Regions from separate parts of the Pseudoalteromonas sp. L23 genome, predicted to be linked through region 1. Evidence: predicted binding sites of a transcription regulator. Region 1 holds the regulator's gene; each other region holds the start of a gene.

Region 1 (8,252 bases):
GTTTCATTGGCAGCTTGGTATATCGTTAGTGATAACCACTTTAGTTTCGTAGAAGGTGTTTTGTTATTAGTCGGTTTCGCCGCTTTTCTTCTTGCACTTATCATTATCACCAAGCGTGGTGGTGGAGATAATGATGACCCATTTGTCAGTGAAGCCTGTGAAGAAGTGCCAAATAATATTCCAACTCAAAAAGCTGTTTTCTGGTTAATCGTGGGTATGATTTTACTGCCTATTAGCGCGGACTATCTCGTTGGCGCTGCGGTTGATATCGCCAAATATTTTGGCATGAGTGACCTGCTAATAGGATTAACCATTATCGCCGTTGGTACTAGTTTACCCGAGCTTGCTGCTTGTGTTGCTGGTGTACTAAAGAAGGAGGACGATCTAGCGCTTGGCAATATTATTGGTTCGAACATCTTTAATATATTGGCCGTGCTATCCATTGCTGGGATCATTAACCCATCCGTCCTCGACGCCAATATTGCGTCACGTGATATATTTATTATGCTTGGCGCGACACTGCTGCTTATCCTAATGAGCCTCAGCTTAACAGGTCAGCGCCGCATCAACCGCTTGGAAGGTGGCATACTTGTCGCAAGCTTCGTCGGTTATATTTACTACATCATTTGAGGAAGCCTTGTGACAACGAACCCATTTATTGATTCTGCAAATCAAGTTTTTGCTACCGAACTTGCAGCAATAGAAGAAGTGCAACAGTTTGTTGATCAGCAATTTGTAAAAGCCTGTGAAATTATGTTTGGCTGTCAAGGTCGCATCATCGTGATTGGCATGGGTAAGTCCGGCCACATCGGTAACAAAATCGCAGCGACACTCGCAAGTACTGGCAGCCCCGCATTTTTTGTTCATCCAGGTGAAGCAAGTCACGGCGACTTAGGTATGATCACCAAAGATGATGTGGTACTGATGATCTCCAACTCAGGGGAAACCCAAGAGGTGATCTCAATCCTACCTGTAATTAAGCGCTTAGGGGCCCCCGTTATTTCCATGACAGGCAACCCAAGCTCTACAATGGCTCGTAATGCGACGGTTCACCTTTGTGTTAAAGTATCAAAAGAAGCCTGCCCACTAGGACTTGCACCCACGGCCAGCACCACAGCTACGCTAGTGATGGGTGATGCGCTCGCGGTTGCGCTACTTGAAGCCAGAGGCTTTACGGCTGATGATTTTGCACTTTCCCACCCTGGTGGTAGTTTGGGGAGACGTCTACTACTAACCGTTGCTGATGTCATGCATCAAGGGGATGCAATCCCTATGGTCAATAGTCACTGCACAGTCAAAGAAGCTTTATTTGAAATGTCCGCAAAAAGTTTAGGTATGACGGCAATCGTAGATGAAAGCTCGCAATTACAAGGGATTTTTACCGATGGCGACTTGCGCCGTATTATCGAACAAAAGGTCGATATTCACACCACCCCAATCACGCAAGTAATGACGGCTAAAAGTACGACGGCACGCGCCGATATGCTCGCAGCTGAGGTACTCAATATTATGGAAACCAAACGGATTAACGGCTTGATTGTGGTGAACGAAAACAACATTCCGGTTGGCGCCTTGAATACGCAAGATTTACTTAGAGCGGGGGTGCTGTAATGCAATTTGAAGATTTATATCAGACGATTTCAACTGAAGCTTGGGAAAAAGCAAAACAAATCAAATTATTAATTTGCGATATTGATGGCGTATTCTCAGATGGCCGTATATACCTTGGTAACAATGGTGAAGAACTGAAAGCATTTAATACCAAAGACGGGTTTGGTATTAAGGCCTTGATTGATAGTGGTATCGAAGTCGCCGTTATCACAGGTAGACATTCACAAATAGTTCAGCAACGCATGACTAGTTTAAATGTAACTTATATTTACCAAGGTCAAGAAAACAAGTTAGTGGCATATGATGAACTGAAGACTAAGCTCAACCTTAATGATGACGAAATTGCATATATTGGTGATGATGGCCCAGATCTACCCGTAATGGAACGAGTTGGTTTTGCCGTTGCCGTCAATGATGCACATCCTCTTGTTAAACATATCGCCCATTACACGACCTTGATGCCAGGTGGCTTTGGTGCCGTGAGAGAACTAACTGATCTTCTAATGCTCAGCCAAAATCACTTATTGACTTCCAAAGGATCAAGTACATGACCGTATTACGTGTCATCTTACTCATTGTTTTCGCTTCTTTAATGGTATGGATGTGGTCGCCCATGTTTAATCCATCAGAGGCGGATCCAGCAAAAGAAGATGAACCGTTAGCTAAACCCGATTATGTTGCAACCACGCTTCAGCAAACGACCTATAGTGAAAATGGCTTATTAAACTATCAGGTAACTGCTGATAAGATGGAGTTGTATCAAGATCTTGGCTTTAGTCACTTTGAAAAGCCCATTTTCACCTTATATAACGGTGAACAGAATTGGCAAATAAGCGCATTAGAAGCAACCCTATACGAAAACAACACCTTGATATTAGAGGGCAATGTGTTGGCAAAGAATTTAACGCCTAACGCCATGATCACGGATATCAATGCCGATAATGTAAGAGTTGAAATTAAGCAAAAATTGATGAAGTCGGAACACCCTGTCGTTATCAACGGTCCTAGTCTTAGGATCACAGGTAAAGGACTGCATGCGGATCTACAAAAGCAAGTGATCGAACTCATCAACCACACAAAGACAATTTATTATGACCAGTAAAATCATTAACAAACTAGTTTTCATCGGCTTGCTTGCAAGTTCTACTCTAGCAATTGCTGCAGAACAAAATGAAGTCATTATTGATGCTGGCCGTCAGCAAGCTCAACTGCAAAGCAACATCGGTATTTTTGAACAGAATGTTGTTATTATTCATGGCAACAGAAAGATAAATGCCGATCGCCTAGAGGTCCACCGCCGCGCGGAGCTCGGCATTAACAAGCAACTGCTTGTGGCAACTGGCAGCCCTGCCACTTTTAGCGAACGTCAACCCGATGGCAACTTACTAGAAGCCAAAGCAAATGAAATCCGTTACGACGTAGCGAAGGGAACCCTAGTGATTTCTGGTGATGCTGAAATCAATCAAACTGGGCAAAAAATCAATGCTCAAGTCATCACCTATGACATTGAAAAGCAATTGATCAGCGCTGAGCGCTCAGACCAAGAAGACTCTCGAGTAAGAACCATCCTTGTTCCTGTTGATGACAAAAAAGACGCTAAAGAGAAAAAAGCGCAGGAAGAAGGTAACAATTAATGAGCGAGCTCAAAGCAACTGGTCTAGCAAAGAGTTATAAAGGTCGTCAGGTCGTCAAAAATGTTGGTTTAAGTGTTCAGGCTGGCAGTATTGTAGGCTTATTAGGACCAAATGGTGCAGGTAAAACCACTACGTTCTACATGATTGTAGGGTTAGTACCAAGCGACAAAGGCTATATTCAGATTGATGACGAAGATATCACTTTGTTACCGATGCACAGCCGTGCACGACTTGGTATTGGCTATCTACCGCAAGAGTCTTCAATCTTTAGAAAACTCACGGTCTATCAAAATTTGATGGCGATTTTAGAAACTCGAAAAGACTTATCTAAAGTTGAAAGAGAAGCTGAACTAAACGAGTTACTGGATGAGTTTAATATTCAACACATTCGCGACTCACAGGGCATGGCATTGTCGGGAGGCGAAAGAAGACGAGTCGAAATTGCTCGCGCTTTAGCCGCAAACCCTAAGTTTATCCTGTTAGATGAACCTTTTGCTGGTGTTGATCCTATTTCGGTGTTAGATATAAAGACAATCATAGAGCACCTAAAAAACCGTGGTATCGGTGTGCTTATCACCGATCATAACGTTAGAGAAACACTGGACGTATGTGAAAAGGCCTACATCGTTTCACATGGTGAGTTAATCGCTGCAGGCACGCCAGAACATGTTTTGGCAGATCAAACCGTAAGAGATGTCTACCTAGGCGAACAATTCAAGCTATAGTTAAGACGTAGTATTAATAACTGTTAAAAAGGATTGTTAGAGATACATGAGGCAATCATTACAGCTGCGCATGGGGCAGCAACTTACAATGACTCCGCAACTGCAACAAGCCATTCGCTTGCTGCAGCTTAGTACATTGGATCTGCAACAAGAAATACAAGAAGCATTAGACAGCAATCCATTGTTGGAAGTGGAAGAAGGTGATAATACTGACGGCGAAAACGCTGACCAACACAGCCAAGAAAAGAGCCGTGCTGACGACAATCAAGATTCAGCCGATGAAACGCAGGTTAGTGACTATGAGATAGACTCAGATACCGCCATGAGCAAAGACACTGTGAGCGATGACCTTGCCATGGATGTCACTTGGGACGAGTATATGAGTGCAGCGCCTGCTGCAAGCTCAGGTCCACTTCCCGATGACGATAATGTTTATCAAGGGGAAACCTCTGAATCTCTCCACGATTATCTCATGTGGCAACTCGAACTGACACCATTTAGTCCAACAGATAGAGCTATTGCGATTGCGATTATTGAAGCGGTCGACCTGTCAGGCATTCTAACACTGTCTTGCGAAGACATTTTAGAAAGCATTAATGACGAGAATAGCGAAGAGCCTATTGAGCTAGATGAAGTCGAAGCCGTACTCAAACGCATTCAGCTTTTTGACCCTGTCGGTATCGCAGCGCGTAGTTTACAAGAATGCTTATGCATTCAGCTAAACCAATTCGCCCCAGATACCCCATGGATTGCCGAAACAAAAATGATCCTGACAGAGCATATCGACTTGCTTGCCAGCCGTGACTATCGAACTTTGGCTAAGAAAACGCGCCTTAAAGAAGCCGATCTCAAAGAGGTCATGACGTTAATACATAGCCTTAACCCAAAGCCTGCGGCAAGCATTATTCATGAAGAGCCTGAATATGTGATCCCTGACGTATCGGTGAAAAAAGTAAAAGGTCGTTGGGTCGTAGAGCTAAATCCTGATGCTATGCCTAAAATAAGAGTAAATGACCATTACGCTGCGATGTCTAGAACGGCGAAATCCAGTACGGATAGTCAGTTTATTCGCTCACATTTACAAGAAGCAAAGTGGTTTATTAAAAGCTTAGAAAGCCGAAATGATACTTTATTAAAAGTTACCAATTGCATTGTGCAACAACAACAGGCATTCTTTGAACATGGCCCCGAAGCAATGCGCCCTATGGTGCTAAATGATGTTGCTGAAATGGTTGAGATGCATGAGTCCACAATTTCCCGTGTGACAACACAAAAATACATGCATACACCTCGGGGAATATTTGAGCTGAAGTATTTCTTCTCTAGCCATGTAAGTACGGAAAATGGAGGTGAGTGCTCTTCTACAGCAATTAGAGCACTTATCAAAAAGCTGATAGCTGCAGAGAATACCGCGAAGCCATTGAGTGACAGCAAAATTGCAGATATCTTAGCAGAGCAAGGAATTAAGGTAGCGAGACGTACGATTGCAAAATATCGTGAATCCCTAGCCATTCCACCGTCAAATCAGCGTAAAAGCTTGATATAAGACGTAAAACCCAAGAAGGAAAAATGCTTATGCAACTAAATCTAACTGGTCGCCATGTAGAAATTACTGACTCATTAAGAGACTATGTCACCAACAAGTTTGCGAAGCTAGAAAGGCACTTTGATCATATCAATAATGTGCATGTGATCCTTGATGTCGAGAAACTAGTACAAAAAGCAGAAGCAACATTACACGTAAACGGCGGCGAGCTATTTGCATCAACAGAGCATCAAGATATGTATGCCGCAATTGATGGCCTTATCGACAAGCTAGATCGTCAAGTTATTAAACACAAAGAGAAGCTCACTCGACACTAAGATGAAATTAAGTGAATTAGTGAACAAGGACTGCAGTAAAGCTGCGGTCCTTTTTAATAGCAAAAAACGTATTTTAGAATACATCAGCGAACTGGCTCATAGCCAAATTCCAAATACCAGTCAGCATGCTATCTTGGACGCCTTAATGGCGCGAGAGAAATTAGGCAGCACAGGGATCGGTAAAGGCATTGCCATTCCCCATGGTCGACTTGAAGGTTTGGATAAAATCCTTGCAATGGTGCTTGTCAGCGAGCAAGGGATCCAGTTTGAAGCCATAGATAAGCAGCCTGTCGATATTTTTGTCGCGTTCATCGTACCCGAAGGTGATAATCAACAGCACCTGAAGACCTTAGCGGCGATTGCTGATACACTCAAAGACAAGTCTTTTTGCAAAATGCTTAGACAAGCAAAAAGTGACGATGAGTTATATACAGTGATCCAAGGTGAACTTGATGAGTGATGAAGAAAAAGGACTCGAGCTTATCATTATCAGTGGCCGCTCAGGCTCTGGTAAATCTGTAGCGCTTCGAGTATTGGAAGACTTAGGCTACTATTGTGTGGATAACATTCCGGTCAATTTGCTGCCGTCTTTAGTCCGCAGTGTTTCGGACAATTATAATAAAATTGCAGTCAGTATTGATGTTAGAAACTTACCTAAAGAACAGGACGAGTTTAATGACATTCTTGAATACTTACCAGGCTTTGCCAAACCTACCCTGTTTTATTTAGACAGTGACGATCAAACCCTGATAAAACGCTTCTCAGAAACACGCCGTTTGCACCCTCTTTCACTGCATAATCTTCCATTAGATGTTGCGATAAAGAAAGAACGGGAATTGTTAGACGTGCTGATCACTCGCGCCGATTTTCTCATTGATACTACAGGCCTGAGCGTTCATCAACTTGCAGAAGATATCCGCGAAAAAATCTTAGGTAAAAAAGACAAACAACTCATTATTACCTTTGAATCTTTCGGCTTTAAACACGGCATCCCAAAACAAGCGGATTACGTTTTTGATGCGCGCTTTTTACCCAACCCACATTGGGAGCCTGAGCTTAAGCCGCTAACTGGCTTAGATCAGCCAGTCAAAGACTATTTGTCGAGTCACAGCATCGTGCAAAAGTTTACTTGGCAGATCCAAACCTTCGTACAAACTTGGTTACCACACTTAGAGCGTAACAATCGCAGTTATCTAACGATCGCAATAGGATGTACAGGTGGGCAACATCGCTCGGTATACTTAGCGCAAACCATTGGTGAACGTTTTGCTAAAACCCATCCCAACGTCAAAATTCGTCACCGAGAGCAAGAGGGTTAAATGTTAGAAGATACGTTTTTAATCCAAAACAAACTCGGCCTGCACGCTCGAGCAGCGACGGTTCTTGCGCAATTAGCAACCCAATTTGATGCCGAAGTGACCTTATATCAAGGAGACAAAAGTGCTGCTGCTGACAGCGTACTAGCGCTGTTGTTACTTGAAAGCAGCCAAGGGAAAGAAGTCCGAGTGGTTTGTGAAGGTCCTGATGCTCAGTATGCACTAGACGCCATTGGCGGACTGATAGAAAATAAGTTTAATGAATCCGAGTAATCGTCAGTAAAACAATAAGGCCTGATTCATTTACTCCCTGCTAATCTCCCCCTCCTCCGTAACCAAAGTGGTCTAATAAGTCTCTCATAATTAAGCGTAAACCTTGGTAGTTCCTAATAAACTGAGTTACACTGTAATACCAATTTAGGTTTCTTTCGTGCAGTAAAGCTAGTTGCCGGAAAATCCTACTTTATCGTTGCGTACACCTTTAACGTATATTAACGATAGCAACCCACCAGCAGAAACAACACGAATAAAATTCAAATTAAGAAATTGATTTCTGCGATAAAATAAATGAATAGGGTTAACTTAATCACGTTAGCCACCATTAATATCAAAAAGGATGCCTATGCCTGAAGTATTTGAACAAGACTACACACTGGAACAACTCCAAAAGGTAACTAACGCCTTAAACAGTGGTCAGTTTGTTCAAGTTAGGCGTATGCTCGCAGAAACAGCACCTTGTGACACTGCACTGCTTTTAGAATCATCCCCTCATAAAATTCGCTCTATGCTGTGGCAGCTTGTTGACCCAGATATCCAAGGGGATGTCTTAGAGGAACTGTCAGAGGACGTAAGACTTGGGATCATCGCCCAGATGGAACCTGAGCTAATCGCCGCCGCTACAGAAGACATGGACGACGATGACCTTGGTGATGTCCTAAGAAGCCTGCCTGATACCGTCTACAAAGACGTTATCGGAGCGATGGATAGCCAAGATAGAGAACGTGCGACACAAGCTTTGTCCTACAAGGAACACTCTGCCGGTGCGCTAATGAGCACCGACACGGTAACTATTCGACCCGATGTTACCTTGGAAGTTGTATTTA
Region 2 (8,252 bases), on a different contig from region 1:
ACAAGCTCCGGTTTTGTGAAGGTTGAGATAACACTACAAGCGGATGCAAAACTTGAATTCAAGGTGATTGACACGGGTATTGGTATTCCTTGCGAGAAGTTAAAACGTATATTTAAACCTTTTGAACAAGTACAAAATGTTACGACTCGTACAGACGAAGGTGCAGGTCTTGGTTTGGCTATTAGCTCGGCACTCATTAAATTGATGGGGGGGGAGCTGGCGGTTGAGTCGACTTTGGGAGAGGGGAGTGAATTTGGCTTTAGTATTGACCTTGATACTATCGATGAAATGACTCTGGCGCCATTAATGCTTGATAAGACCCACAACGCGGCTAATAACTCGCTTCCATCTGATTTGAAAGGGCATATCCTTATCGTTGAAGATATCAGTGAGATCCAAATGTTAATGCGTACCTTGATTGGTCAAACTGGCGCAACCGCTGAAATTGCGGGTGATGGTATTGAAGCGCTTGCGATGCTAAAGGATAACCCTGATAAGTATGACTTAGTCTTTATGGACTTGCATATGCCTAGAATGGATGGCCGAGACACGATTGTTGCACTCAGAGAGCGTGGTATTGACTTACCTGTTGTCGCACTGACAGCAGCAGCTCAAAAAGGCACAAAAGAGGAGTTAATGGCATTAGGCTTTAGCGATATGATGAGCAAACCTGTTAATGTCTCTGAGTTAGGAGAATGTTTAACACACTACTTGAGCGGGGAGTTGGTAGCTTCTAGCAATGACGTAGAGCAAGCTAGCGGCACATTGCAGTTTTTAGTGGTAGAAGACGACGCAGATACACGCAATCTGCTTAAGCTGTTACTTAATTCACTGCAAGTGAATGTGGTTACGGCAGAGTGCGCGCAAACTTGTTGGCAGCATTTTGTTGGTTCTGAGCGCTTTGACACGATTTTACTGGATATAGGTCTGCCCGATAAGTCCGGGCTTACGCTTGCTCGAGAAATTAAAGCACAAGATCCTAATCAGCATATTGTGATTGCTAGTGGTTTTGATCCAGAGCCGGAAAAGTTGGCTGAGTCGCAAGTGGATGAAGTGTTATTAAAGCCAATTACACTTGTGGATTTGAAAGAAATTAAAGAAAAGCTAGTTTAGATAGAGAGCCAAAGAATAGCTCAAGGAGTTAAATGATACCTTGAGCTATTCTTTGTAAAAGTACGATTTTTCTTAGTGCGCCAAACTTGCCATATTTAGCGCTGAGTGCGCCAAACATAAACATGAAGCCCAACCCTTGAGGAGAGCTAATCGCGCCGGTGAATACCTTCTTGGCTTTCACTTGGGTAAGTTGATTAAAATGTTTAGCGGTAATGAGCTTTTTCTTCTCAATCACCACTTCTTGGTGCAACTTATCAGTGATGAATTCAGCGAGCTTCGTCATTGCTAGCCTCCTGCTTCGCAACTGGGGTATAAAACCCAGACGTCAGGTCGTTAATACTATTATTAAAGAGCTTCAGCCCTGTTATGATTAGGTAATAAATCATCGCGATATTGATAGTCAGTACGATACCCGCCGAAACAAACCAACTTAGTCCCGCGTAGGTTAACGCGTAAGCAAATAACACATGCAAGCTTCCCCACACCATTGCTGTCAAGATTAGAGAAAATAGAATTAACCCGAGCGCAATACATAAGGTTTTTAGATTAGCTCTAAACTTAGCACCTAATAGGTTTAGTTGTGCTTCTGCGATTTGCTGATAGCTGTTGAATAATAGAGACACAGAATCTTTAAGCTCAGCGAGCGCTGGAGTGCGCTCGTGAGCTGCTGCTTGACGGTCTCTTATTTGAGCTTGGTCTTGCATGATTACTTATTCCTTAACAGCATAGTTGCTAACATACCAAGTGAGAATGCGATACCAGCCGTTTTTACTGGGTTTTCCGTTGCATACTTTTTCACACCTGATGTATTCCACGCACGTTCCCACTCCTTGCGTTTGGCACCAATCGCTTCACTCGAATTATGGCTTTTTTCACGTAGTGAGGTTTCAGTACGAGATGCCGAAGCGTGCAGTGAATCTACTGATGCATGCAATGTATCTGCAATTTGATCCGTAACAGGATGGCTAGAGTCTTGGCCATTTGGCTGTGGTTTAGCTGTATTGCTTGTCTGTGTTTGGTTTGCTTGATTACTCATAAACTACTCCTTATTCGTTTAGTTCACTATATAGGTTGCAAACCCTTTGCCAACTTGAAAGTTGTTTAAATTCATAAGGTTAATGTTTTTCGGTATCGTTTGTCGGTAGATGCGAAATGAAGGGTGTAAATGTTACATAGCAGAACCTACAGGGTATTGTGGTCACAAAGCTTGCAGCTTTTACATTGACTCACAACAGCGATAACCCATTCGTATCTTTTACTCGGCAGGATTACAGGGATCTGCAACAGTGGATTTTTATTTAGTAACCTTCGTGCTCGATGAGAGATTTCGACTGATGTTGGATAGGTATAAACTTCTTATTTCGAGTAACAAAGTAGCAAATTTATTACCTTGCCTATATAAATTTCGGCCTTAGCGATAGCGAGCTACGGCGGAATTACGAGTCCGGTTTTCTTGCCTTGGTTTAGTTACTTAAATGAGTAAGTTAGTATGGGATTACTATGAAAGAAGAAACAAAAAAAGCGCTACCAAGTGGTAGCGCCAAAACCAGACTCTTGTGGAAGAGCCAGGACTGAGTCAAAGGGGAAATAATTGGGAGGCTATAGAGCCAAAATTACTGCTTAAAACTGATATTCGATAGAGACGGCAGCTACGTCCATATCAGGGTCGATATTGTCTTCAAGTTCATAGCGAGTGTATTCTAACCGCATGTTAACGTTTTCATTGAGGTGAAACTCAACACCGGCACCATAGAGCCAGTCGCCACCCTCAAGGCTAGATGAAACTCGACCTACAGCTGGAATATCCGCGTAGATATCAGCATCCCACTCAAGCCAACCACCTTTTGCATACACTGAGAAATGTTCGTTTAGTGGAGCTGAAATACGTGTAGATAAAGAAATACCGTCTATTTCAGCAGAGTTGTCAATGTCACTTGCTTCGTCGAAGTTCTCATAGGCAAGTTCAAAACTCCAATATGGATTAATTTTTGTACCCACATACGCTTTTAGCATAGAAGAGTCGTCGTCGAATGAAGTGTCATTCTCACGATCTTCCCATTGGAAAGAGTATTGGCCATAGCCGATACCTGTGTAAATTTTATAATCATCTAGTCCAAAATCAGACTCCGCGTGAGCGGCTGTGGATGCAAGACCTAGAGAGGCAAGTAGCGCAGCAGCAATTGTTAATTGTTTCATCTTTACTCCTTAAATCAATATAAGTATGGGAGGGGGAAAGCCCCCCTCAAATCAAAATTGGCTTATGATTTTGTGGTAACGCGAAGGTTATCTTTTACATCTCTAACGTCATTGGCGTTTTTCGCGATTTGCACAGCAAGTTTGCGCTCCGCTTCGCTACCAACATGACCATTTAGTGTTACGACTAGACCTTCAACATCAACATCGATGTCAGTACCATCTACATCAGTGTCAAACAGGTAGCGAGACTTGATTACGGTTGCGATTTTTGCGTCAGTAAAGCCACTATCGCTTTCGTAATTACGCTCTTTTTTACGCTCATCTGACATATCAACGATAGTCAGGTCGTTTTTCACTTCTTTTACGCCATCGATACCTAGTACCAGTTCCTCAGCTAGCTTCTTATCTACTGAGTGTTCAACTTTACCAGTTAGCACTACAACGCCGTTCTTTACATCAGTGTTAATGTCAAAGTTGTTCAGTTCACCGTTGAAAAGCAGTGTTGCTTCTGCTTTACCGTCTATCCAAGCGTCACTCGCTTCTTTTTCCCAAGAGTTATCAGCAGCAAATGCTGAAGCAGTAGTAAGTGAAGATACTAGTACAGTTGCAATTAATGTCTTTTTCATAATTAAACTCCTTTAATTTCGTAGTCGAATTATCTGTTGCAGCTGTTGTGCCAATCTTTAACTTATTGATAATTATGTGATTTATTTTTATAGAGTAAGTTTTAAGGAAGAATTTACCGAGAAGATGTGTAAATTAGTTTGTAATAATTACCTTTTCCATGAACGGCTAATTAATATAACTAGGAATGATTACTGCATTCTAGATTTGTCGAGTACTTAAATAGGAATATTTGATTATGAATTTAGAAAAATTCTGGACGTTAATTAATGATAAGTTAATCTCTTGGCTTGAATCCGGTGTGCAGTTACTACCGAATATGATCCTAGCCTTAATGATACTCATATTCTTCACTGTTTTGGCTAAAATATCTTCAATTTGGTTTTCAAAGGCAATTAAAAAAGCAATAAAGACAGAACAAGTGGCTTCACTTATTAGTTCCATATTTAAAGTCTCTATTATTGCCATTGGGATTTTCTTCGCTTTAGATATAGTAAAACTATCAGGTGCTGTAATGTCATTGTTGGCTGGGGCGGGGATCATTGGCCTTGCTATTGGCTTTGCATTCCAAGACATGACCGAGAACCTCATCGCTGGATTTGTGATGGGGGTCAGAAAACCTTTTATGGTCGGTGACATTATAAGAACCAAGGATTGCTTTGGCACGGTAAGCAAAATCAATTTGAGAAACACCTTAGTAGAAAACTTTTATGGCCAGCTGTCTTATATCCCCAACAAAATTCTCTTTAAGAATGAGTTACAAAACTACACTAAGCTTGGCAAGCGAAGAATAGAAGTACCAGTTGGTATCTCGTATGCGGACGACCCAGAGCAAGCCCGAGAGGTGATTGTTGAGGCAATTAACAAGCTTGATTTCGTAGTAAGCCAAAAAGAAACAGATGTCTATGCAGAGTCTTTTGGTGACAGCTCTATTAATCTATTAGTGTGGTTTTGGATAGATTACCCAGCAGATCCGGGCTTTATGGTGGTCAGGCACAAAGCAATTTGCACCATTAACCGTGTATTAGTTGATAACGATATCTTAATTCCTTTCCCAATTAGGACTATGGATTTCAATGCTAAAGGGAGCACAACCTTAAGTACGCAATTATCACAGGAATAATTTACATCTAGTTTGTAATATTTTCACCGGTCTGAAGGTGCTTAGATTAAAAAGCCTTATATAATAAAGGTTTATGATTTGGCATTTAATCTGCATTAGTGAAAGGGACAGAAAATAATATTTGCAAAATGCACTTATTAAATATCGCAACGAAAGGAGTTATTTATGGCAGATTCAAATTACGACATGGGGCCGGTAAAAGAGCTCATCAAAGTATTAAATGGTGGTGTTGATTTTTACACTGAAGCTAAAAAGAAGCTAGATAATATCGAATTAAACCGCGTATTTGACCAAATGATTGTAGATAAAGCGCAAGCAATCTCGGATCTACAACCATTTGTTCTTATTGACGAAGGTGAAATTGAGACAGATTCAGCGCTTAGCATCGACATTCGTGAATCGTACACCAAGTTGGTTGGTATGGTGAGCACCGACAAAGAGCACACCTATATTTCTCAGCTAGAAGAAGTGGAAGACAAAGTGTTAAGCAAGCTTGATAAAGCATTAAGCAAAGATCTTCCACCTAAATGCAAGAGTGTATTACTGCAAATTCAAACCAGAATGCAAACTTGTCACGATCAAATGAAGCAGTTGCAAGAGCTAACTGCCTAAGGAGAATGTTATGTTGAGTTGGGCTGTAATGTTTTTATTCCTAGCACTTGTCGCAGCCGTGCTAGGTTTCACTGGAATCGCTGGCGCTGCGGCAGGTATGGCGAAAATTCTATTCTTTGTGTTTATCGCCTTTATGATTATTTCGTTTATTTTTGGCAAAGCACGAGCTCCCAGGTAAAAGGGAATTAACGTACAAAAACGGTTTTAGGAGATAGATTATGAAATCAGCAATTACATTAGCAAAAGCATTTGGTTTTGTTTCAATTTTAGCACTTTTTGGTTGTAGCGAAGGTCCGGCGGAAGATGCTGGTGAGCGTTTCGATGAAACAGTTCAGGAAGTAGAAAATAGCGTGGAAGACGCGTGTGAAGATGTAAAAGAGAACATGAACGCTGAAAACGAAGAGTGTTAAGCGAAAGTGATTTCGACGTGGAATAAAAGAGGAGAAGCCGATAAAAGCTTCTCCTCTTTTTTTGTAATAGGTTTAAAAATCAAACCTATACAGTTAAGAGACACAGTTACGAAGTATGATGCATATCAATAATGCGCTGCTTAATTTGCAATTATTATTGTAATCTATGAACTTTGAGTAATACTTTATTTCTATGTTTACTCAATAAAAATCAGACTATGCTAAATAGGGTTTCAGTTAAAAGCAGATTGTTGTCGCTTTCGGGCATACCTGCTGTGTTTTTTATTCTCGCTACTATCTTTACAATTGGAACATTATCAAATCTTATCAATTACATTGACCGTATTTATGACGACAGAGTTGTACCGCTGAGGCAAATAAAAGTAGTGTCAGATAACTATGCGGTGGTTATTGTGGATACGTTTCACAAGTTACGAGGCCATCAATTATCCAACAGTGCCGCGTTAAAGCAAATCGCAGAAGCTAAAAATATCGCTGAAAAAGAATGGAGCCAATATTTATCTACAGAATTGACGAGTGAAGAGCGAAGTTTGGTGAAGCAGGTTGAATCCGCTGAGCTTGCTGTTAAACAATTACTTACCAACTACACGAGTCGTGTTAATACGAATACTTTTGAAGAAATTCCTTATGATAAATTTGTACACGATCTCTATGCCGCCTTTGACCCCCTAAGTGAAAGCTACAATGCACTAATTGAGTTACAACTTGCAGAGGCAAGTGCACTAAGAGATGTTGGCCGCTCAGAAGCCAGTGCGACAAAAACGGCGATGATTATCTCTTCCGTTACTATTGTGATCGTAATGGTGCTGATTGGTATGTTGATATTTAGGTCAATTAACGAACCACTCAGTCGTTTGCGTATGCGTATTGGCAACATTGCAAGAGATGCTGATTTAACCCAACGTGTAGTGGTTGAGGGGCAGGACGAGCTGAGTGAGATAGGAAACGACTTCAATACTATGGTGTCGAGCTTACATGAGTTAGTTACCAACCTAGTTACGATGGTGAATAGTCTGTCCTCAACATCCAATGAGCTAAATGGAATTAGTCAGTCAATTGCGGGCACTTCACAAGAACAAGAGCAGCAAACGGTAATGATCGCAACCGCAGCGACAGAAATGAGTAGTGCAATTCAGGAGGTTGCACATAATGCAATGAATACCGCAAACAAAGCAGAGATGTCGGGTCAGCTTGCAAAGCAGGGGATGGATGTTATTTCGCAAAATATTCAGGCCATCGAGCGCCTTGCCAGTGAGGTGGGAGATAACGCGCAGTTAATTAAAGCGTTGAACGACCAGTCGAATGAAATCAACCAAGTCGTGCTAATGATCCAAGGTGTGGCTGAACAAACAAATCTTTTGGCATTAAACGCTGCAATAGAAGCGGCGAGAGCTGGGGAATCAGGTCGAGGCTTCGCGGTTGTTGCTGATGAAGTTAGGCAATTGGCACACAACACGCAAAAAGCTACGGAATCGATCCGAGATATGATCAGTAAGTTACAGGGCATGGCACAAAATGCCGTGTCGTCAATGGAGAATGCACAGTCGAGTGCAGCCGCAGGAGTTGATAGGGCCAATGAGTCAGCTCAAATCATGACTGATATAGACAAGGCGGTGGATGAAATCGTCGGTATGAATATTCAGGTTTCAACGGCAACGGAAGAACAAACAACGGTGGTTGCGGAAATCAGCGAAAATATTAATGATTTCAGTAGCAGTATTTCTGAAATTACTCGAAGTGCGCAGAGTAATGCAGATGTGAGTAATGACTTAGAAGCGCTAGCTGAGCAGTTAAACGGTCAAGTGTCGGTATTTAAGGTTTAATGGCAACTCGACTAAGCACTTAATTTGAGAGGTTTCGCTTTTGGGCTTGAAAACACAGTTACGTTAATTGGTGTGAGATAGAAAAGCGCGGGTTTCTAGTCAGAAACCCGCGCTTTATTTATACCAGTTGTATTAAGTAAATGATCTATCTTGAAGCGGGGAAATAGCTTTAGTAGCAAGGCAAAAATTTTGCTATTTAGTTGTTCTAAATGAGAAATTTTTAACGAAGCTAATATGCTATTTCACCCTTCAAATTGATTAGAGAATTAATTCAATTGGTATTATAGGCATTTTGCTGCTGCAGCTAAGTTTTAAAGGTGTTGTAACCCT
Region 3 (8,252 bases), on a different contig from region 1:
GCGGTGCAAAAAGAACTTATGAGCATCGCTTTGGGCGACTAACATACCTTTTTGATTAAACACTTTCATAACCAAAGAGTGCTCGCCACGATTGATACCACGCAAAGAAAACTGAGTATTACTTTGTTTTGGCCCTGTGGCTGTTCCGTTGAGAAAGAGTTGCACGCTTAAACCTTGGGTAAATCTTGGTTCTATGGTGCCAGTTACGTATACACTGCCACTATTATCACGGATTGTTTGCTCATGCTCAGGAGAAGTGATTTTAGCTGTATATTGAATCGTTGGTGTTGTATCCGTTTGTTCGAGAATTTTAGTATCAACACTTGGCATGGTTAAAGCGCTGGCGTTGAGTTTGACTTCTTTTGAACCAGGTTGCGGTACATCCGAATAGACCCAATGGCCGTTTTTGTCTTTCCAGCGATAGATTTTTGGATTGGACTCTGCTGCAGCATCAATGCTTGTTAGGGTTAGCGTCATGCTAACCGACATTATAAGAAACCACTGACGCACCACAACTCTCCACAGTAAACTACTGTTCATACTTTAGTATAGTGTTGTTGGAATTGCGAGTTACAAATGAGTAACTCCGATAATAAATTTATTCGAGATATTTAATTTAACCTTTTGAATTAAATTAAAAAAGCCCGTAATTACGGGCTTGAGAACACATATGATTAAGAGTGCCAGAAACGCATAATGAGTTTTGGCTCTACAAGCTCAATACCGCGGTACTGAGCGTAGTAGTCTGTTAGCGATTAAACGCTGTAGTACATTTCGAACTCAACTGGGTGAGTTGTCATGTTTAATTTTTCAACTTCTTTCGACTTAAGTGTGATGTACGCATCGATTAGGTCGTCAGTGAATACGCCACCTTGAGTTAAGAACTCACGGTCAGCATCTAGAGAAGCAAGCGCTTCGTCAAGTGATGCTGCAACTGTTGGGATTTCTGCTGCTTCTTCCGCTGGTAGGTCGTACAAATCTTTGTCCATTGCATCGCCAGGGTGGATCTTGTTGCGGATACCGTCAAGACCAGCCATCAACTGCGCTGCGAAAGCTAGGTATGGGTTCGCCGCAGGATCTGGGAAGCGTACTTCGATACGACGACCCTTTTCTGATGGGATCACCGGGATACGGATTGATGCTGAGCGGTTACGTGCTGAGTATGCAAGCATAACTGGCGCTTCAAACCCAGGTACTAGACGCTTATAAGAGTTTGTTGCTGGGTTAGTGAATGCATTGATTGCTTTAGCATGCTTAATGATACCACCAATGTAGTAAAGCGCTTCTTCAGATAGACCGCCGTACTTGTCGCCTGCGAAGATGTTCTTGCCGTCTTTAGCAAGTGATTGGTGGCAATGCATGCCTGAACCGTTATCACCAACGATTGGCTTAGGCATAAAGGTTGCTGTCTTACCGTATAGGTGAGCCATGTTGTGGATAACGTACTTCATCTCTTGGATTTCGTCTGCTTTAGTTACCATAGTATTAAAGCGAGTCGCAATCTCATTTTGACCAGCAGTTGCTACTTCGTGGTGGTGCGCTTCAACAACGTGGCCCATCTCTTCAAGTACTAAACAAGTAGCTGCACGCCAATCATTAGACGAATCTACCGGTGCTACTGGGAAGTAACCACCTTTTACGCCAGGACGGTGACCTGTGTTACCACCTTCGTAGTCTTTGTCTGAGTTCCAAGCCGCTTCTTCAGCATCAATTTTGTACATTGAGCCAGACATGTCAGTTTTAAATTTAACATCGTCAAACAAGAAGAACTCTGGCTCTGGACCGAATAATACGGTGTCTGCAATACCCGTTGAACGCATGAACTCTTCAGCGCGTTTAGCTACTGAACGTGGGTCACGCTCGTAACCCTGGTGTGTGTTTGGTTCAACCACGTCACAACGGACGATAAGCGTTGTTTCTTCTGCGAATGGGTCTAGCTTAGCACTTTCTGCATCAGGCATAAGTACCATGTCAGATTCGTTGATGCCTTTCCAACCAGCGATAGATGAGCCGTCAAACATTTTGCCGTCTTCAAAGAAGTCTTCATCGGCTTGATGATGTGGGATCGATACGTGTTGTTCTTTACCTTTTGTATCTGTGAAACGTAAGTCAACAAATTTTACGTCGTGCTCTTTAATAAAATCTAAAACCGATTGTGACATGTGTCCTCCGACTCGTTGGGTTATTTTTTGCTGCAATGTACTGCAATTGCACCTTGATAAGCGTTAATCGTGCCAATTGTTTAACTGTTTGATTTTTAGTAATTTATTTAAATTCACTGATCTGTGAACGGATGTTTTGCACTAAATTGGTGCGTAAGTGTTCCATGGTGGTGCGTAATATTTTTCCTGACAACGACACTTTCCATTTCTGTTGTAGTTGATATTGATTAAATGCTCAAGGTATCAAGATATCGAATAGCTAAAAATTGCTCGAGTATATTCAGTTGTCTGCACTAATGGTGGTCTGGTATTGAGCAGAAAATTGAAATTAATTTCTAAATTTATAGAAAAAATACATTCTAAATATTGCATATAAAGCACCTTTCTTTAGGTATTTAATCGAAACTTTTCTTTGCTCATTAACTGCTTCTTAGATTAATTTTTACATCTTTTGTTTATATACGCTAACACCAAAGAGCCCGCATTTTATAGGCGACTTTTTGTTCACCATTTATTTGTCTGTATTTAGGTGAATGATACTGCATGTGAGGAAGTTGTATGTACATTATGCAATTTTGTATTTCTCAATTGTGTCCTGCGTGTTAATTGTGTTAATCGAGTTAATTTTTGTTTTGTTTTTTGTGTTGATCGGTTTCATTTTTTGGGTACTATGTACCTGATATTAATAAGTTGAGTCTAATGTTAAAGGGGCTACTTGATGCACTCTAATAGGCTAAATTTTCGTTTGTTACTGTTGATATGCAAGGAAGAAGTAAGGTGTTTTCTCGAGAGTCATTAGCATTAAGATTTGTTATTTTAGTATTTATTCCCCTCCTTATAATCATCTCTTATTTTTACTTAGACGAGAGAGAAACTTTACCTCTGGATAATATCACATTAAGCGATAGCGCTTTGAGTAACAAAGTGAGTATCTCTAGAGATAAGTACGGAGTTCCAAATATAAGCGCGAAAAGTGATCATGATGCTTTTTTCGCTATGGGATATGTTCAAGCTCAAGATCGGCTTTGGCAAATGGAGTTACAGCGCCGACTAATTAAAGGTACTTTGAGTGAGGTCTTTGGAGCATCAACAATTGAGCGTGATAAATATATGCGTACTTTGGGGCTGGCTGATGCTGCAAAAGAGGCGCTAAAAAGTTTAGGGAAGCGGGAAAAAGGCATCTTAGTTGCCTTCTCTGAAGGAGTGAATGCGTATATCAGAGATTCTGAAAACCTACCAATTGAGTTTAGGGTTTTTGGTGTCGTTGCTTCAAATTGGTCTCCTGAAGATTCATTAATGGTAGGTAAGCTACTTTCTTACTCTCTGAGTTTTGCTGCTAATTATGAACGCGCCAGAGTACAAGCTGCCGCTAAATTACCAGTGGACTATTTACACTCAATCTATCCAGAGCTTAATGATCAGCAATCTTTATCAGAGGATATATCACGTGTCGCTAAATTGGATGAGACGTTAAGCCAGTTAGCGAGTATCGAAGAAGCTTTATTGCTAGAGCATGGGATTGGAGGCAAATTTGCCGGGAGTAACGCTTGGGCAATTTCTGGGGAGTTAAGTGCTTCGGGCGATGCGATGTTGGCGAATGATCCTCATCTCTCTTTCCAAATGCCTTCATTATGGTATCGAGCGTCTTTGTTAGGCGGCGAAGTAAACGCATCAGGTATGACCATTCCAGGATTGCCTGTAATTGTATTTGGACATAATGCTCATATTGCTTGGGGCGGTACTAACATGCCCGCGGATACGCAAGATTTGGTCATAGTGGACCTTAATCGAGGAGGGAATTCTGCAGGAGAGAAAATTGTTCAAAGGGTAGAGGAGATCGCGGTTAAGGCTGACTTCCCAGCTCAATTTAGAAAAGCCCCAGAGACTATAAAACATACGGTTGCACAATCAAAATATGGGCCTATTCTAGATTATAGTGCTGGCGCGTCTCATGGGTATGCACTGAGATGGACAGCTTTAAATGACAGTGATACTTCTATTTCTGCCTTGATCGACCTGAATTATGCTTCTAATTGGGAAGAGTTCAGGAATGCGCTCCAGCTTCTTATCACGCCGACAATCAATTTTGTTTACGCAGATCGCCTAGGCAATATAGGCCTCAATAGCGCGGGTAAAGTTCCGCTTCGCAAAAAACATTCTGGAGCCATACCTGTTAATCAGTATGAGTTTGAATGGACTGGGTACATTCCTTGGGAAAGTATGCCAACGGAATTCAACCCTAAAAAAGGCTATATCATTAATGCCAACCAAAAACATGTCTCTGAGGATTATCCTTACTTCATTTCTATGGACTGGGCTCCTTCATATAGAGCGGAACGTATAGCATCTCTTATAGAAGGTGAGTTAAAGCGAGGACACAAACTTTCCATCGATACTTTCCGGAGTATTCAAGGTGATGTACTTGACTTAGGAGCGATAGATCTACTCAACCTTCTTAGAAATGACTATCCAAATCTGAAGCCTTTACTTGGTGAGCTACTACATTGGGACGGAGATTATAAATCTGACCCTGACGTTGGTGCTATATACCAAGTCATGATCAGAAATTTAAAAGTCAAATTATTCCATTCACAAAGTCTTGCTACACAATTTGGTGGCGGGCTAACCGCATCTAGTCTAACCGACAAACAGTTATTGCTCGCCTTACAAGACCATGAATTATGGTGTTCTGACACTTCAGAAAAATGTACAGATGAAATTAGGGATTCCTATCAAGCGACTTTAGTTGAACTTGAGCGTAAGTTTGGCGCTAGGCCGTGGTCATGGGGAGAGCTTGCGCCGAGAACTTTCGCGCATCAACCCTTTAGTGAAGCGGACTTTTCGAGACGAATTTTTGAGCGGCAGATCACTGGAGCTGGTTCATTAGATACAGTGAATGCCGCCGGTTATCGGTTTGATAGTGCTGATGGATATGAGCAGATATTTGGTGCTGGGTTTCGCCAAATTATGGTGTCGAGTAAGCAGGAAGGGTTTAAGTCTTGGTACATCAATTCAACGGGTCAGTCCGGCAATATCATGAGCCCACACTATGATGACATGATCGACTTATATGAAAGTAATCAATTAGTTACTGAAACACCGCAATAAATATAATAATTAATAAAAAGGAATTGTAATGAGGTTACTCTCCGAATTAGGAAAGACGGCGCCTAACTCTGTCTTTATTTCACTGTTGAGCGGCGCGATCGCAGGCCTTATCTACGCGTCGCTAGTTCCAGTTATTCTAATCGCAATTGAAGAGTTTAGCTATGTATTAGACGGCACCGCAGATTTTGTTGAGGTGCTGGGCGTGCAAATAGCACATCCAAATTTAGCGCTGTTATTTTTAGGTATTTGCGCTGCGATTTTTATTTTGCAATCAGTGTCAATGATTGCATTACAAAAGTCAGCATTAATGCTTGCGAGTAATATCCGAAAAAGATTGTTTGAAAAGATTCTAGGGGCTCCAATCGAGAACCTTGAGTCAGTTGGAACTTCTAAATTACTCGTTGTATTAAGTACAGATATCAGTCGAATTATGATGGGGGCGCAAGCAGTTCCTGGTCTGTTAGTCAGTTCAGTTATTTTGTTAGGTGTATTTTTATATATCTACTTTTTAAGTATGGGGGCATTTCTATTTTTATTGGTTTGTTTAGTTGTTTCAGTTATTACCTATCAAATTCCTATCATCTATTCCATGAGGTTTTTTAATAAATCAAGACAAGAAACAGATGAACTTCAAAAATCATTTCGCTCTTTACTAATGGGAGCGAAAGAGTTGAAAGTTAATAATGTTAAGCGAGAGTCATTTATTAAAAATGAGTTACTTAAAGCTGAAAATGAAATGCGTGAAACACTTACTAAAACGTATAACTATACAATCTTTGCTGAAAACTATGGGATGCTATTAACCTATCTAATTATCGCCGTTTTGGTTTTCTCTTTTGTTAATTACTACTCGATTGGTCATGGTGAATTACTGGGTATAGTTATGGTTCTGCTATATATATCCGGCCCAATTCGATGGATATTGCAATCAATAGCTCCAATTTATAGAGCTAATGCGTCATATAATAAAGTAGATCTGATTCTTGCATCTTTGTCTAAGGAGGTAGAGAGTGAATTAACCCCGGTTAGTAACTGGGAAAAAGTAACTTTCGATAATACTTGCTTTTCTTATAAAAAATCTAATTTTGAAGTTGGCCCAATTTCTTTTAGTTGTAGACGCGGAGAAATAACTTTTATTGTTGGAGGGAATGGCTCCGGTAAATCAACCTTCTGTAAGGTCGCTACACTTCATTATAGGGCAACATCAGGAAATATTATCTTTGATGATGTGAAAGTTGATGAAAGCAATATTGATAGTTATCGCCAGTCAATAAGTGTTATCTATAGTGATTATCACTTATTTGAAAAGCTGCATGGAATTGATTTAGAAAATAGTGATGTTATAGATGAAATTAATTATTGGTTAGTGAAGCTTAACCTCGATGAGAAGGTGTTTTTAGAAGGAGATGGATTCTCTACTTTAGAACTTTCAGATGGTCAAAAAAGAAGGTTAGCATTAATAGCTAGTATTGTAGAAGATAAAGATTTTTATTTATTTGATGAATGGGCTGCAGATCAAGATCCTCAATTCAGAGAGATTTTTTACAAAGAAATCCTACCTATTTTAAAGTCAAGAAATAAGTTGATTATAGTTATAACTCATGATGATAGATATTATAACTTATCAGATCAGCTCGTTCATTTAGATAAAGGAGAGGTTCAGCTAAGTGCTTCAAGGTTAAATTATGGCGAGGCTAAGGCTGAAAAATCAAATTTTAAAAACTCAGAAAATAATAAGGATAACGCATATGAGGTTTGATTTTTCTCTAGCGCAGAAGGATGTTTACTTCGATCAGCTACATTGTATTGGTAATGCTAAATATAATATTGGTGGATATGTTGATATAAGCTCGGCAAATGTCACATCTTTATTAGAAGCAAGTGATCAGGTTATAGCAAGTAACCCTATGTTTAGTTTGACTATTGAGCATGAGCATGATGGTCCCAAAGCAAGATTTGATAACGCTTTACATATTAAGTCTACGGTGGTTGATTATAGAGACGCTATTGAACCGATTAAGTCAGCGCAGGAGCTTGTGAAAGAAATATTTTCTCAGCCCTTTGATCTTAAGGGAAGATGCCTCTACAAAACTTATATCATTCAACTGACAGATCAAAGGATCTGGTTTGTAGGTGTAGCGCATCATTTGCTGATTGATGGCTGGGGGTTTGCGCTATGGGCTGAGGCACTTTCAAAAGCTTATGAATCAAAAGAATATCAGGTTAATGAGCACGCGCAGCAAAACTATTTTGAACAAGACTCAGTATACTTGGAGTCAGAACGGTATCAGAAAGATAAGGAATTTTGGAAGTCTTACTTGCATTGTTCTAAAAGGAATATACTTGTTCCAAATAGGAAATTGGAATCGAAAAGCTCAAGTGAGAGAGTTGTTTTTTCAGTAGCGCGAGATAAGTATGAAAGCTTATTTTCAAACAAAGGGTTTCTAGCTAAGTCCCCTGGTACTGTATTTTTGTCTCTTGTTTTTATAATGTTCTCTAGACTATATAGAGAGCGTAATTTTAATGTAGGGTTACCAGCTCACAATCGAAAATCAGCGAAACAAAAGAATGATATAGCTCTATATACAAGTGTTAGCCCTATATCGCTAGCTTATACATCAGACACCTCATTTGATCAGTTTCTTAGCTATGTAGCTTCTGAGCAAAAAAAAATATATCGACATCAGAAATACCCAATTGGTCATATTGTTTCTGATATGGGCCCTGAAGCAAGAAGTGGTCTCTATGATGTGTGTGTGAACTTCTTAAAATTAAATAATAGTTGTCGCTTTGCTAAAGCGCATGCATCTTACCATTATATCGAAAACCCTTTCCAAACTACTCCTTTTAACTTAACCATTTGGGACAATGGAGAAGTGCAGCCTGTTGAACTACAGGTGGATTATCACATGGGGTACTTTTCAAAAGAGGAAATTGCACAGCTTTTAGAAATACTTTTTTCTCTTCTAGAACAAGTTTCAA
Region 4 (8,252 bases), on a different contig from region 1:
ATTCCCGTTGAGCCGCAGCAATTTGACGCTGTCTAAGCGCTAGTACTGAATTATTCACTCTGTTCCCCATCTAAAAATGCCGACGTATTTTAGTAAAGCGCTCGGCTGGCGTCTACGCAAACTTATGCAACATCTTTACTCATGACGTAAGCTTTTGTACTCTAAAGTTTTATTGGGTTTCATTAGGAGTAAAAAATGCAAGTAAAGGACTCTGCAAGACTGAGTTACCGTCTACTCACCCCACAAGATGCACAGCTGCTCGCCGATCTTGATAGCGACCCTGAAGTAATGAAATACATCACAGGCGGTCAGACTAACTCACTTGAAGAAGTAAAAGCCGTATATATTCCACGTTTAACCGAGTATACGGACGAGATCAAAGGTTGGGGGCTTTGGGGCTGTTTCGAGCTGCCAAACAAGGCATTTATCGGTTGGATTTTGGTTCGCCCTGCTAACTTCTTTTCAGAACAAAGAAACGATCAGGATTTAGAACTCGGTTGGCGTTTTAAACAAGCTTCTTGGGGCAAAGGGTTTGCAACAGAGGCCGCACAACATATTCTTCCAGACCTAATAGCAGCAAATCCTACTTTGACGCACTTGAGTGCTATCGCTGAAGAAGAGAACCTTGGCTCCATCAATATTATGAAAAAACTTGGGATGAGTTATGTGAAAAAAGGGCTTCACAAAGATATTTTAGGAGATATGGAAGTCGTTTATTATCATAAAGTTCTTAATTAACCGAACAAAAGCGCAACCACTTAACACCACGGTTGCGCATGCTCACTACTATTAAATGCCTTTGCGACGCAGTGGTTCGGCATACATGCTCAACACCAATTGCTTCAGCTCTTCCGGTACAGACTCTAGTTTAGAGATAAAGTCCTCTTTATCTTCTGGACTAACTTGCGCATCATCGCCTGCTGCTAGGTGATTGGTTGAATGCAGATAGTATAAATCTAAAATCTGTTTATCAATGACATTCGCCAGCTCATCTGGGTTTTCAACATCCGCAGTGATAGGGTCGCCAAATGCGATATGCACATGGCCTTTATCTGAACTAAAGCCCTCGACAATGCTGGCAATGTCTTCGCCTTGCGCTTTCACATATTGGCCAAACTGCTTTTTATGGTATAGCTCTTTAGCCTTAGCAACCGCACATGGCTCATATTGATAGGAGATAGCAACGGGCACAATTCTGAGCTGCTTTACATAATCTGAAAAATCTAGCTTCTGTTTGCGACCATTGAGCTGTAGCATTTTTAACAGTGCCGGATCGGTTTGATCCACCCCATCCTTTGCACGCCCCTCTTTTTGCGCAATCCAAATGGAGTTACCTTCACTTAATGAGTCAGAAATATAGGCTGAAAGCTGGGTTAATGCTTTTAGCATTTCTTTCGGCGCCTTTGCCGAACGCTTTACAATAAAACTCTTATTAAGGCGCATAAGTTCAGTGATATAAGGTACTTGCAGTAAGTTATCACCAATAGCGATACGCACCGTGCGCATATCTTGCTGATGCAAGCCCCAGTTAACAAGTGCAGGGTCTAATACGATGTCACGGTGATTTGAAATAAATAAATACGAGGTATTCGAGTCTAATGTTTCAAGGCCAGAATAAGTCACTTTAGACGTCGTTTTATTGATTAAAATTTGCAGATAGTACGCCACTTCATCTTGTACTTGTTCAATCGTACAAAAATCTCCCCACTTCTTTTTTAGTTTCATTCTTACGAGTGGGCGTGCAATAGCAGGCCAAGCATTTAACCAAGCTGGCAGGTTATATTTGGCGATCACATCAATGAATTGATCATCACCTAGTAGACGTGCCAGTGCTGGCACTACTTCATCATCATTATACGGTCTAATGTCAGCGTATTTATCCACTCTACTTCTCAAATTGTCGGATTAACGAATACTGGAACGCATTCTATCGTGTCAAATAAACAGACGCTAAGCATTTCATGTCTGACCACCAAGGCGATATATCAAGTTGGAACATTAAATGCTTAAGCGTCATGCAATTGTAATACGGTAAAAAGTACCACAATAGTTTATCTTCTAACAACTTTACCTAATTTGAGTATAGCTAATCTTAGTAAGAGTGCTGCTAATAATGCGCCCATCGATACTGTTAACCAATGTGGTAGCACTTCGTGTTCTTCACCTATCATCGGCGTTACCACAAAACTGTAAGTATTGACCAAGTAATCAGTTAAATAGCCAAAGATAAGCGCAACCCCGATAACACCGCCCAAGTAGGCAAACACGGCACGACGCCCTAATTCTTTACCAACCACCCCAATTGTGGCGATGTTAGTTGCAGGGCCTGCGAGCATAAATACCAATACAGCACCGGGTGAAACACCAGCCATTAATAAACCCGCAGCGATTGGAGTTGAAGCGGTGGCACAAATATACATTGGGATACTGATAAGGATAACCACTAGCATGGCGATAATACCGTCGCCCCACTGCGATAAGAAAGACTCAGGCACAAAGGTTTGCACTAGCGCTGCAAAGAATAAACCGATAAGTAGCCAAACTGCGGTGTCGGACAGTAATTGATTACAGCTGAACTTAACAGCTTCTACAATTTTACCAAAAACCCCTTGGTTTTCAGGTACAGGGGCAGGCTCACAACAACTTGTCGTGGCTGATGCAGAATCGCAACAACTGGTTACGGTAGGCTCCGTAGTATCACAACAAGACATATTCGCCCCTGCCATTGCTAATTGCGGGCCTGCAGGCTCACAGCAGCTTGAGCTTACTTTTACGGTTTCCACTTTAGTACTGGCGCAACAGCTATCATGGCTGTGATGTTTTTCAGCAGGCTTTGACTCTGAGTGATGATTAGCGTCACAACAACCGCGAATCGCGCTTGCTTCCTCTGAGGTATTAAGGTGCTTTAGCGCCACAGGCTTATCATCTTTCTCACTGCCAACGAGCAACCCTGCCGCAATTGCGCTAACCACAGCTGCAATTGGCCTAATTACCGCCATAAAAGGACCAAGTAGCACATAAGAAACCGAGATAGAATCCACTCCAGTTTCAGGCGTTGAGACTAAAAATGCGGTTGTCGCACTTTTTGAACCCCCAGCCCTTCTCAGTCCCACCGCAGCAGGAATAACGCCGCAAGAGCAAAGCGGCATAGGCGCCCCAATCAGTGCTGCCTTTATCGTCGTCCAAAACCCTTCTTTCCCTAAATGCTTTTGCAACAAATCTTTTGGAATAAATACATTAAGTAACCCGGCCAATATTAGGCCAAGCAGTAACCACGGGGCAGATACTAAAAATAGCTGCCAAAAATTTACTATCAGTTCATTCATCGATAGCCTCCAAGGCCGTTAAAATCGAGCAGCTCACTGCCGCTTCCTTACCGCCGCAGCACTGCTCTGCTAGCGTGGATAACGATTGTTCAAATTTTTGTAACTCAGCGATCCGCGCTCTCACTAAATCCCGTTTAGTGATAGTCAGTGTTTTCACTTCTTCACAACTGTGCTGATGTTTTTCAAACTTTATCTTCAGCAAGTCTTGCACTTCTTTGAGGCTGAAACCCACTTCCTTCGCGCGAAGAATAAATCGCATTTGCTTTTCACTTTGCTCATCAAACAACCGATACCCGCCCTCGCTCCTTGTGCAAGGGTGTAGGAGATCGTTTGCTTCATAATACCTTAACGTGTCAGTTGATACGTTAAGCCGCTTTGCCAGCTCACCAATCTTTACCACTTTACACTCCCAAGTCCTGAAGATTATCCTAGTCGACATCACAAGTATAAACCTTAGAGTTAACTCCAAAGTCAAGAAAAGGATAAAAATAATGCAAATCGTGGTATTAGACGCTAAAACCCTTGCAGGAACTGATCTTTCCCCCATTGCCAAACTAGGCACATTAACGTCTTACGACACCACATCCAGTGAGGACATCATCACACGCTGTAAAGATGCAGCAGTCATCATCACCAATAAAGTACAGTTAACTGAACAAACAATCGCGGCGTTACCACAATTACAATTGATTTGTGTTGCAGCCACAGGCGTCAACAACATCGACTTAACAGCCGCAAAAGCTCATCAAATTGCGGTAGCCAATGTGGCTGGTTATTCGACCCCTTCTGTCGTGCAGCACACCTTTACTATGCTTGGTAACTTAATGACAAATATTCATCGTTACCAGCAAGACTGCCATGCAGGGCTTTGGCAGCAAAGTGACATGTTTTGTCGTTTGGATTACAGTATCAACGAAATTGCAGGCAAAAACTTTGTGATCGTAGGCCATGGAACGTTAGGAGAAGCCGTTGCAAAAGTCGCGCAAGCATTTGGAGCTCAGGTAATTGTTGCCGAACGTAGAGACGTAACTGAGGTTAGAGCAGGACGAATGGCTTTTGAAGAAGCCCTGCGAATTGCAGATATTGTATCAATTCACTGCCCGCTTACCGCTGAAACAGAAAACCTGATTTCGAGAGCTGAATTCACTCTACTTCCAAATCATGCTTATCTTATCAACACAGCAAGAGGCGGAATAGTCAATGAGCAAGCGCTGGTGGATGCGCTAACTAACAAGCAAATAGCTGGTGCTGCTGTGGATGTCCTCACACAAGAGCCGGCACAAGCAAGCAACCCACTCGTTCAATACCAAGGGGAAAACTTGCTTTTAACACCGCATACGGCATGGGCAAGTAAAGAAGCCATCGAACGTTTAGTCGGCGAAATTGCCATTAATATTGAAAGTTTTGTGGCAGGCACAACGAGAAACCGAGTGGTCTAGATTATTGTTTTAGTGAGTGATATCGCTAAAAGTTAGTGAAAACCATCAACCACAAACTGATTAAAAAATAACAACAAACTGATATTTATAAACTTTATTAGTTGGCAAAGAGTTTGCACTCTTGTGATAATTAAAGCAAAAAATAAATGGCTGTTTGCATTACTTGCTCAGCAACAAAATTAAAAAGGAAAACAACAATGAAAAAATTAATGTTAGTGGCTGCGCTTAGCTCTACTCTATTATCAGGCTGTATCGTTGCTGTATCCGACGGTGAAGTAGAACACGGTTGGGCTTCTGAATACAACTCGTCTAACTGGGAACATAAACAGCGTAAAAATCGTGAAAAGATTGCCAACCTTGAAATGGGCGCGTCTTACTCATCAGTAAAAGACATGTTTACAACCCCTGATTTTAGCGAGTTGGTGTCAAAAGACGGCGACAACTATCAAGTGCTGTACTATGCAACCAACAGCAAACACTCAGACGGCAAAGTAACAAAAGATGAGTGCACGCCATTGGTATTCAAAAACAACCAACTGGTTGGCTTTGGCGACAACGCACTAAAGCAAATTCAGTAAGACTTTATCGCACCAAGGATGGTGAATAATGCGGATATGCTTTAGCCCCCGCATATGGCTTTAGATATTTATAACACTTTAATAAAAACCGTACTTTGCTGTTTTTGTGCAACGGCAAGTGCGCTATCGGCCATTTTGATCAGCTCACCGAGCTCATTACTACAGTGATTTTCAATATGAACTGCACCAATACTAACACTCACATGCGCACATATGGGTGAGGCAATATGGGGGATTTTTAACGCGTTAACCGAGTCGTGCAACGCTTCTGCTATTTCATTAATTATGTCGATATTATGCTGAGTTAGCACCAACGCAAAACGGGTACCGTCAAAACGGCCAATAAATAAAGAACGTCGGGTTGCGGCTTCTTCTAGCGCTTTGGCGACCTTAAATAAGCAGTCATCACCATGCATATAGCCATAATGCTCATTAAACGTTTTAAAATAGTCCACCTCAACCAGCATTACGGTAAACGCACTGCCATCAGCTTTTGCGCTCTCTAAAGCTGATTTCATCGCTTCATCTAGATACCTGCGATTGGGCAACTCTGTTAAACCATCGATAGAGGCTAGCTTTTCTAGCAGATCATTTTTCTTTTTTATTGCTAAATGGTTTTTGATTCTGGCTTTTACAATCAAAGGGTTAAAGGGTTTAGTAATATAATCCACTGCCCCTAACTCCAAACCTCGTGCTTCATCTTTAAAGCTCACACTACCGGAGATCACGACAACGGGAATACCGTAAGTGCTCGCATCCTTTTTCAGGCACTCTAAAACAGCAAAGCCAGCGCCGTCAGCCATTAACACATCTAAAATAATAAGATCTGGTTTGCTTACTTTTAGTTCATCAATACATAACTTAGCGTCAGTGCTATGGGATAACCGATGACCGTCACCTAATGTATTACTTAGGACCATCTTATTTATTGGGTCATCATCAATAATAAAAATGTGCTCAGCTTGCTGCATCTTATGACGCTACCTTTTTAGCTCGATAAAGCACACCACCTGTGAAAGTGCATTTGTTAACACATCCAAGTCAGTGCGATTTGTTATTGTTGTGATCGTTTTGCTTTGCGTTTCAAGGTCTTTTGCAACTTTCGCCAGTCGCTTAAAACCCAGACCAGCAGCTGCGCCCTTAATTCCGTGTGCTAACTCGAATAATGCTGAACCTTGCTCTATTTCAGCAACCTGTTCTAGGTAATCATGGCAAAGTTTAGCAAATTTATCTAACATTGTTTGCAAAAACGTTTCATTTTGCATCATTTGTGATAAAGCAAACTCATAATCGAAAAAGATTTCTTCTGTTTTATCTGACTGGAAAATATTACTTGCCAATGCCTTGCACGCCTGTGTGCTATTGATCGGCTTTACCAAATAATCATTCATGCCAACGGCTGTGGCTTTCGCCCGCTCTTCTTTACTTGCATTGGCGGTCAAGGCGATAACGGGCAGCTCAGTTTCAGACCATACGGCTCTGATCTGCTTGGTCGCTTGATAGCCATCAATGTTTGGCATATGGATATCCATCAGGATGATATCTGGTTGCAGTGAGCGGCAAACTTCCTCAATATGTTCCGCGCTTTGTAGCCCTACGGTAGAAATACCATTCTGCTTCAACATATTCTCAGTAATATCCAAATTTAAGTTGTTATCGTCGACCACCAAGCAAAGCGCACCAGCAACTTGCATACACACGTTGTCGACGGTTTGCGTCATATGGGCAAACTCAGCAAGCCAAGTATAAGCTGATTGGTAAAACACACTTTGATTAAGCGCAATATGGTTACTTTGCTCAGGGAATACCCCTTCACAATGTAGTAGTAATGCGGTATTTTCTGGTAGCGCATAAGCGGGGTCAAGCGAGGTTTCCGGCGGAATAACAACAATAGACTTGTCGAGCTGAGCATGCATCGCGTGCAATCGCTCAACAGATAAAGATTCCGCAAGACCAGCAAAATAGCTTGGTAAGCTATGTGCTTCGGTGGTGAGACAGTAAACTTCTTTGTGACTATCCACAACTGGACAAGCGCCTTTATCTAGCACCAATTCAAAGAAAAAGCAGCTTCCTTCGTTCGGGGTTGAGTTAACCGCAATATCGCCACCTAAGAGTGCAACTTCTTGCTTCACAATCGCAAGCCCCAAACCAATGCCTTCGTGACGACGTGTGAAGCTTTCATCACCTTGGGTAAATGCATCAAAAAGGTGTTCAATCTCTTGCGATTTGATCCCAACTCCAGTATCCCAAACAGCAAACTTTATGGTTTGTTTTGCAGCTCTATCATTAACTAACGCCACCTTCAAACCAACCTTCCCTTGATTGGTATACTTTACCGCATTGCCAAGCAGGTTTACCAAGATTTGCTTTACCTTATCTTCATCACTGTACAGGTAAGGCCAAACTTGAGGGTCGACCTGTAACTCAAATTCCAAATCTTTTTGTATACATAAAGGCTTAATTAGTGATTCTATCGTGGTAAATACATGACAGGTTTGAAATGTCTCGTATTGAATTGTACCTTGGTGGCTTTCAACTTTGGCAAACTCTAAAATACTGTTGAGCATGGTAAGCAGCTCATTTGCAGCCCCAGAAAGCTGCTGCAGTTTTTTATTTTGAACTCGAGTCAGCGTCTCACTTTTGATCATATCCGCCAGACCTAATATGGCATTTATCGGCGTTCTAATTTCATGGCTGATATTCGCGATAAAGCGACTTTTGGCAAGCGTTGCGCGCTCAGCATCTTGCTTCGCTAACAACAAACCGGTTATATTTTGAATATGGATAACGTAATACTTAGGGCGCTTATTTTTATCCCAAACTAACGAAATACTCAATTGTAACCAGCGGTGCTTACCCGACTGTGAAATCATGTGTTCAACGACTTTCTTTTGCTCTTTTAATAGCCC

Evidence for each region. The regulator sigma-54, encoded in region 1, starts transcription at its own class of promoters, with help from an activator protein. The targets are predictions, from matches to a motif close to GTTGGCACGNNNNTNGNNT.
Region 2: the regulator sigma-54 is predicted to act here: its motif matches at 5,134-5,152, upstream of L3V43_RS01340 (PA2169 family four-helix-bundle protein).
Region 3: the regulator sigma-54 is predicted to act here: its motif matches at 2,221-2,239, upstream of glnA (glutamate--ammonia ligase).
Region 4: the regulator sigma-54 is predicted to act here: its motif matches at 4,866-4,884, upstream of L3V43_RS02730 (DUF3192 domain-containing protein).

What each region holds. Positions count from the first base shown of each region.
Region 1 covers NZ_JAKKCW010000004.1:41,495-49,746, reverse strand. Annotated here, with positions in the region: gene L3V43_RS08945 (calcium/sodium antiporter) at 1-630, shown strand, start outside; gene L3V43_RS08940 (KpsF/GutQ family sugar-phosphate isomerase) at 640-1,611, shown strand; gene kdsC (3-deoxy-manno-octulosonate-8-phosphatase KdsC) at 1,611-2,162, shown strand; gene lptC (LPS export ABC transporter periplasmic protein LptC) at 2,159-2,713, shown strand; gene lptA (lipopolysaccharide transport periplasmic protein LptA) at 2,703-3,245, shown strand; gene lptB (LPS export ABC transporter ATP-binding protein) at 3,245-3,970, shown strand; gene L3V43_RS08915 (RNA polymerase factor sigma-54) at 4,017-5,516, shown strand; gene hpf (ribosome hibernation promoting factor) at 5,546-5,833, shown strand; gene ptsN (PTS IIA-like nitrogen regulatory protein PtsN) at 5,835-6,293, shown strand; gene rapZ (RNase adapter RapZ) at 6,286-7,152, shown strand; gene L3V43_RS08895 (HPr family phosphocarrier protein) at 7,153-7,422, shown strand; gene mgtE (magnesium transporter) at 7,772-8,252, shown strand, end outside.
Region 2 covers NZ_JAKKCW010000001.1:284,631-292,882, reverse strand. Annotated here, with positions in the region: gene L3V43_RS01375 (response regulator) at 1-1,113, shown strand, start outside; gene L3V43_RS01370 (hypothetical protein) at 1,142-1,396, opposite strand; gene L3V43_RS01365 (hypothetical protein) at 1,380-1,817, opposite strand; gene L3V43_RS01360 (hypothetical protein) at 1,820-2,149, opposite strand; gene L3V43_RS01355 (outer membrane beta-barrel protein) at 2,734-3,309, opposite strand; gene L3V43_RS01350 (BON domain-containing protein) at 3,372-3,935, opposite strand; gene L3V43_RS01345 (mechanosensitive ion channel family protein) at 4,172-5,056, shown strand; gene L3V43_RS01340 (PA2169 family four-helix-bundle protein) at 5,222-5,668, shown strand; gene L3V43_RS01335 (DUF1328 domain-containing protein) at 5,679-5,846, shown strand; gene L3V43_RS01330 (hypothetical protein) at 5,887-6,078, shown strand; gene L3V43_RS01325 (methyl-accepting chemotaxis protein) at 6,297-7,922, shown strand.
Region 3 covers NZ_JAKKCW010000020.1:35,646-43,897, forward strand. Annotated here, with positions in the region: gene L3V43_RS21525 (DUF4124 domain-containing protein) at 1-489, opposite strand, end outside; gene glnA (glutamate--ammonia ligase) at 756-2,162, opposite strand; gene L3V43_RS21535 (penicillin acylase family protein) at 3,087-5,270, shown strand; gene L3V43_RS21540 (cyclic peptide export ABC transporter) at 5,299-7,029, shown strand; gene L3V43_RS21545 (amino acid adenylation domain-containing protein) at 6,956-8,252, shown strand, end outside.
Region 4 covers NZ_JAKKCW010000001.1:592,158-600,409, forward strand. Annotated here, with positions in the region: gene L3V43_RS02700 (DTW domain-containing protein) at 1-58, opposite strand, end outside; gene L3V43_RS02705 (GNAT family N-acetyltransferase) at 196-738, shown strand; gene L3V43_RS02710 (1-acyl-sn-glycerol-3-phosphate acyltransferase) at 790-1,884, opposite strand; gene L3V43_RS02715 (SO_0444 family Cu/Zn efflux transporter) at 2,052-3,326, opposite strand; gene zntR (Zn(2+)-responsive transcriptional regulator) at 3,319-3,726, opposite strand; gene L3V43_RS02725 (D-2-hydroxyacid dehydrogenase) at 3,818-4,765, shown strand; gene L3V43_RS02730 (DUF3192 domain-containing protein) at 4,963-5,343, shown strand; gene L3V43_RS02735 (diguanylate cyclase) at 5,412-6,314, opposite strand; gene L3V43_RS02740 (response regulator) at 6,324-8,252, opposite strand, start outside.